DNA from 2 places in the Megamonas funiformis genome. Region 2 is predicted to be linked to the other one. Evidence: a T-box and tRNA genes for the amino acid it is inferred to sense, from the RefSeq annotation. Region 2 holds a T-box; the other holds one or more tRNA genes.

Region 1 (3,420 bases), 170 kb from region 2:
CCTAATTCTACAAATTCACGTTGTCTTTTTGTAAAACGTATAGATTGGTTATAGCCAAAAGATTTTGCATATGAAATAGCATCATCAATATGATTACCACAATGTTCTGGTTTATGTGCATCAGAAGAAGTGATAATAGGAAGATTGTATTCTACAGCGATTTTCATAAAATCAGGATATGGTGAAATTTCAGCTATAGGATAGCGATATAAAGTACCAGTATTGATATCGATAGCCATATTAGCTTCTTTAACAGCTTTGGCTACACGGACTAAATAAGGTGTAACATCAAAATCTGGTATATTTTTAAATAAACGAATATTAAATGGATGACCTAAAACATCATAAATTTTACTAGCACAGAGTTTTTCAACTTCTTGTGCATACCAATCATAGATTTCTTCTAAAGTATGATTATTCCATTCATCTTTTATTTCTGAAGAATCATAAGCCCAACCATGAAGAAAATGGATAGAGCCAATGATATAATCAAAATCATATGGTGCTAAAATACTTTTTACTTTTTCTTGGTCTTGGAAATTGCATACTTCAATTCCTGTTTTAACCTTGTAGCCTAATTTTCGCAATTTAGCCATAAAGTTAAAATAATCATCTAAAGTGTATTTGAATTTATTTTTCTTTAACCATTGCTGTTGGAATTTACCTACAAAGCTATCATCTAAAATTAAATCTTGATAATATAAATCTTTGAATTCAGGAAAAGTATGGCTATGTTCAGAGATGCCGATTTCTGTCAATCCATGATTTTTAGCACTATCAAAAAATCCTTTGACCCAATTTTCATCATAAGAGCCATATTCAAAATGCATATGATAATCTAATTTCATAATATTAGCTTCTTTCTATTTGATATTTAATCAATGATTGCTTTCTTGTTGAGCAAGTAATTGACGAATTGTTTTAACTACACCATTTTTATAATTTGGTGGTGCTATATAGCGAGCTACTTTCTTTAATTCAGGAATGGCATTTTCCATAGCATAACTATAATATACAGATTGCATCATTTCATAGTCATTTAAATAATCGCCAAAAGCGACACATTCTTCTGGTTTTATATTTAATTTTTTCTGTAATTTTTGGATAGCTACACCTTTGTTGATGCCTAAAGGAATGATATCCACCCAGATATCACTGCTTAAAACTACTTGCATTTCATCAGCTAAAGGTAAGAATTTTTTATAGACATTATTTAAAGAATCGCGATTAAAACAATCACAAAGAGAAATTTTAATAATTTCATCATCAACTTCAGAAAAATCATGAAGAATTTTATATTGAGTGTAATAAAGATTTAATTCATCATGAAATTCTTTATTTTGAGAGATGATATAGCCACCTTTTTTACCGCTTAATACAATTTCTACTTTTGGCAATTTTGCAGTTTCATCAATAATTTTTTGTACAGCAGTATCTGGTAATGTAGCAGAGAAAATTTCTTTATCATGTTGGCAGACATAAGTTCCATTTTCAGAAATAAAAAGTAAATCATCTTTATATTTAGGAAATTGGGAAACGAGTGCTTGATATTGGCGTCCGCTAGCAGGTGAAAACATAATATTATGTTGTTTTAATAAATCCATAATTTCATCAAAATCATCAGGTAATTTATTAGGTTCAACAAGTAAAGTACCGTCCATATCGGAGATAATCCATTTAATCATATAGCAGACTCCTTTATCAAATTTTGGTAAAAATAATTTTATATAGAAAGTTTATCATAAATACTTAAATTTGGGTATAAAAAAACTACCCTTTAATGAGAGAGGGTAGTGTAGATATTTCATTATGGTGGGCGGTAACAGGATCGAACTGCTGACATCTTGCTTGTAAGGCAAGCGCTCTCCCAGCTGAGCTAACCGCCCAAATAAAAAAATGGTGCCTCAGAGCGGAATCGAACCACTGACACGGGGATTTTCAGTCCCCTGCTCTACCGACTGAGCTACCGAGGCAAATAAAAATGGCGACCCGAAGGGGACTTGAACCCCTGACCTCCGCCGTGACAGGGCGGCATTCTAACCAACTAAACTACCGGGCCGTAGTGGTGGGCGATAACAGGATCGAACTGCTGACATCTTGCTTGTAAGGCAAGCGCTCTCCCAGCTGAGCTAATCGCCCAAATATGGTGACGCGTATGGGATTCGAACCCATGAAGCCGCCGTGAAAGGGCGGTGTCTTAACCACTTGACCAACGCGCCATTGTAATGGTGGCTCACCCGAGATTCGAACTCGGGACACCCTGATTAAAAGTCAGGTGCTCTGCCAACTGAGCTAGTGAACCGTATTGCGTTGTTGTCGCTTGACAACGTAGATTATTATATAGAACTTTGAAACAAATGTCAACACTTTTTTTGAAAAAAATTAAAGTTTTTTTTGCTTTGTAAAAAAAGGGGCTAAAACCCTTGTTAAATAAGGATTTTAGCCGTGCTACCTTTTTCATGATTTTTGGTGATTTGAATTTGTTTATCAATTTTTTCTTTTAATTCATCTACGTGAGAGATGATACCGATTAATTTATTTCCTTGAGATAATTGAGAAAGAACTTTGATTGCTTGAGCAAGTGATTCACTATCTAAAGAGCCAAAACCTTCATCAATAAACATAGTATCTAAATGAATGCCACCGGCAAAAGATTGGATTTCATCAGATAAACCGAGAGCTAAAGATAAGGAAGCTTTGAAGGACTCGCCACCAGATAGAGTTTTTACACTGCGAGTCGTGCCGTTATAGTGATCGATTACATCTAATTCTAAACCAGTTTGCGAGCGAAGTTGTTCACTTGATTTACAACGCACTAATTCATATTGACCTTGTGTCATCATCATTAAACGAGTATTAGCTCGTATTAAAATTCGATCGAAATAGTGCATTTGTACATAAGTTTCAAGCATAATGCGTTCTTTGCCGGCAACTGAACCTGTAGCTGTAGTGTAGAGTGCTTGTATATTGCTATAAAGGGATTGTTTAGTATCTAATAGTTCGATTTTTTTCATTAATTTTTGTTGAATTTGGTGATTAGTAGTAATTCTAGTATGCAGTTTTTGTATTTGAGGCATTAAATTTTCTTTTGCTGATAAATACTCTTGTTGAATTTTTTCTAATTCGTTTAAATCATAATTTTGAGGTGTGAGTTGTGTTTGTAGTGAGGCGATTTTTGCTTTGATTTCTACAAGTGATTGATTTAATCTATCAAATTCAGTTTGAGTAGTAGCGAGATTTTGTTGTAAATAATTTTGTGTTTGTTTATATTTTTGAAGTTGCTTTCTAGCTTCATTTTCATCAGTGAATAAAAGAGCTTTAGTTAAGGTATTGATTTCAGTTGTTAAGATTTCAATATCTGTATTTTCTTTAACGATAGAAGTATTTAATGTTAGAAGTTTTTGCTCTAAATTTTTTTGC
Region 2 (3,420 bases):
CGCAAGCACGAGCAGTTCTGCGGATACATGGACCATAGAAATCAGCAGATTCTAATACTACAGTAGTAGTAGTGTCTGTGATTTCTGTTTCGAAACCACCCATGATACCAGCAAGACCAGCAGCTTTTTCGCTATCAGCGATTACGAGCATTTCACCTTTTGCTTTGCGAGAAGTATCATCAAGAGTATGAAGTTCTTCACCTTCAATAGCACGACGAGCAATTAATTTTTTGCCTGTGATTTTATCATAATCATAAGCATGCATAGGATGACCAAGTTCAATCATAACGAAGTTTGTAACGTCAACTACATTATTGATGGAACGAATGCCAGCACCTTCAAGACGTTGTTGCATCCATTCAGGAGATGGGCCAATTTTTACATTTTTAAGCATACGTGTAGAGAAACGAGAGCATAAATCAGGGTCTGCGATTTCTACAGAGAAGATATCGTTTAATTTAGTGTTATCATCTTCATTAACTTTGATTTCAGGGAAATGTGGTTTGTTGCCAGTGATAGCAGCAATTTCACGAACAAGACCGAAAACACTGAAGCAGTCTGCACGGTTAGCTGTAAGTTCAAATTCTAATACAACATCATTTAAACCTAATACATCTTTAGCAGGAATACCTACAGGAGTATCACTAGGTAAAATGAAGATACCAGTTTTTTGTTCTTCAGGTAATTTTTCAAGGTCAAGTTTTAATTCTTGAGCGGAGCAAAGCATACCATTAGAAGCTACACCACGAAGTTTACCTTTGGAGATTTTCATGCCGTTTGGTAAATGAGCACCTACCATAGCTACAGGAACAACTTGTCCTTCTGCTACGTTTTGAGCACCTGTTACAATGATGATATTTTCAGCAAGACCAACATTCATAGTACAGATTTGTAAGTGGTCAGAATTTTGATGTGGTTCAAGTTTTTCGATGCGACCAGTTACAACTTTTTCTAAACCTTCGCCAGGGTCTACAACATTTTCTACAGGAATACCAGCCATTGTGAGTTTATCAGCAAGCTGTTCTGGAGTTTCAGTAAAATCTATATAATCTTTAAGCCATTTAATAGAAACTTGCATTAAATATAATCCTCCTTAATATTAGAACTGACGTAAGAAACGTACATCATTATCATAGAATAAACGTAAATCATCAATGCCATAAGCGAGCATAGCAATACGTTCAACACCCATACCGAAAGCAAAACCGCTAACTTGTTTAGGGTCATAACCACTCATTTCAAGTACATAAGGATGAACCATACCTGCACCTAAGATTTCAAGCCAGCCAGTGCCTTTACATACACGGCAACCTTTACCTTTACACATAACGCAAGAGATATCTACTTCAGCACTTGGTTCAGTGAATGGAAAGAAGCTTGGACGGAAGCGAACTTTTACATCTTCACCGAAGATTTGTTGTAAGAAAGTAACAAGTGTGCCTTTGAGGTCAGCAAAGCTGATGTTTTTATCAATGCAAAGACCTTCAACTTGAGTAAACATTGGGGAATGTGTAGCATCATAATCATCACGACGATATACATGACCTGGAGCAATGATGCGAATTGGGCTATTTGGCTCATGAGCTTGCATTGTACGAGCCTGTACAGGAGAAGTCTGACTTCTAAGTAAGATATCTTCTGTGATATAGAAAGAGTCTTGCATATCACGAGCTGGGTGATCTTTTGGAAGATTTAAAGCTTCAAAGTTGAAATAATCAGATTCAATTTGAGGACCTTCAGCGATAGAATAGCCCATGCTAGTGAAGATATTTTTTATATTATTTAAGGTAACAGTTAAAGGATGAAGATGTCCTAAACTTTGACGACGACCAGGAAGCGTAACATCAATTTTTTCTGTAGCTAAACGATTTGCAAGTTCAGCTGCTTTTAATTCTTCTTGTTTAGCTGCGATTGCAGTTTCTAATTCTTTACGAGTTGTATTTACCATTTGACCAACTACAGGACGTTGTTCAGGGCTTAATTTACCCATACCACGTAAAATGCTAGTCAAAGAGCCTTTTTTACCAAGATATTTTACACGCACATCATTTAGTGCATTGAGATTAGAAGCACTATTAATATCATTAATCGCTTCTTGTTGTAAACTTTTGAGTTCTTGTTCCATGATTTCACTCCTACAAAATTTTAACAAAAAATAAAAGCTCTCACCCCATGAAGGGGCGAAAGCTTGTTTCGCGGTACCACCCTAATTGATACTTAAAAGCATTAACGCGGCCAGACGCTATGACTACTTATTTTCACCATAGAAGCTCCAAAGTGAACTTCAATTAAATTTTCTTTTATTGTTCTCAGCCTAGACAATATTTTCTGTAAAAGAAATCTTAATTTACTCTCTTTATCATCGCTTAGTTATATTACAATTTTACAGTGAAAAGTATATCATAAAAATTTATTAAAAACAAGATTGAGCAAATATTGAAGATTTTTATAAAAAAATAATTTTAATTTATGTTATTTTTGTGTATTTTAGAGGCGATTTTGCGAATTATGGCATTTATAAAAAACAAATTATAGATATAAAATACAATAAAGTATATGAAAACTAGCATTATTGTAAAAATCTCTAAAAAATAGAATGGATTTTGAAACGGAAAAATAATAGCGATAAAATATAGTCAAAGATAAAACGTTAGAAAAATAAGAATATTTATAAATTATAAAAGAGGTGCGGGAATTATGTTTAATGAAGGTAAAATCGTTATTATTGGTGCTAGTAATGTTGGTACAGCAGTATTGAATAAAATTGTAGATTTCGGTTTAGCATCAGAAGTTGTATTAATTGATATTAACGAGAAAAAATGCATGGGTGAGTCTTTGGATACAAGTCATGCTACAGCTTGCATTAGCAGTCATAATATCTATATTCATGAAGGCGATTATGAAGATTGCAAAGATGCTAGTATGATTATCATCACAGCTGGTCCAAGTATAAAACCAGGAGAAACACCTGATAGATTAATTTTAACTAAGACAAATTGTAAAATCATGGATAGTGTAATGTCGCAAATCGTTCGTTATACAAAAGATGCAATTATTTTAGTAGTAACTAATCCTTTAGATGTAGCTACTTATTATGTATCTGCTAATTTTGATTATCCAAGAGAAAAGATAATTGGTACAGGCACTTTATTAGAAACTTTCCGTTTACGTAGAATTTTGGCTGATTATTATCATTTAGACCCAAAACTTGTACATGGCTATGTATTAGGTGAACATGGCAATTCTGGTTTTGTGGCATGGAGCACAGTGGACATTGCAAGTTTAGGCTTAGGCAATATGGATGAATTTTTTAATCGTGATTATAAATTAAATAAAGGTATGATTGAACAAAAAATCATGCAAGTCGTATATGATGTAATTAATTTAAAAGGTTGTACAAATACAGGTATTGCTATGGTA

Evidence for each region. A T-box is a leader RNA that pairs with one kind of tRNA and senses whether it is charged. The one in region 2 lies ahead of pheS (phenylalanine--tRNA ligase subunit alpha), so its partner is inferred to be a tRNA-Phe.
Region 1: it encodes a tRNA-Phe, which carries the amino acid that the T-box ahead of pheS (phenylalanine--tRNA ligase subunit alpha) is inferred to sense. The anticodon was not compared.

What each region holds. Positions count from the first base shown of each region.
Region 1 is NZ_CP048627.1:165,351-168,770, forward strand. Features, by position in the region: gene GXM21_RS00715 (PHP domain-containing protein) at 1-848, opposite strand, end outside; gene GXM21_RS00720 (HAD family hydrolase) at 879-1,685, opposite strand; tRNA gene GXM21_RS00725 (tRNA-Val) at 1,811-1,886, opposite strand; tRNA gene GXM21_RS00730 (tRNA-Phe) at 1,898-1,973, opposite strand; tRNA gene GXM21_RS00735 (tRNA-Asp) at 1,983-2,059, opposite strand; tRNA gene GXM21_RS00740 (tRNA-Val) at 2,064-2,139, opposite strand; tRNA gene GXM21_RS00745 (tRNA-Glu) at 2,145-2,219, opposite strand; tRNA gene GXM21_RS00750 (tRNA-Lys) at 2,227-2,302, opposite strand; gene GXM21_RS00755 (AAA family ATPase) at 2,427-3,420, opposite strand, start outside.
Region 2 is NZ_CP048627.1:333,977-337,396, forward strand. Features, by position in the region: gene pheT (phenylalanine--tRNA ligase subunit beta) at 1-1,078, opposite strand, end outside; gene pheS (phenylalanine--tRNA ligase subunit alpha) at 1,100-2,125, opposite strand; T-box leader at 2,174-2,372, opposite strand; gene GXM21_RS01580 (L-lactate dehydrogenase) at 2,698-3,420, shown strand, end outside.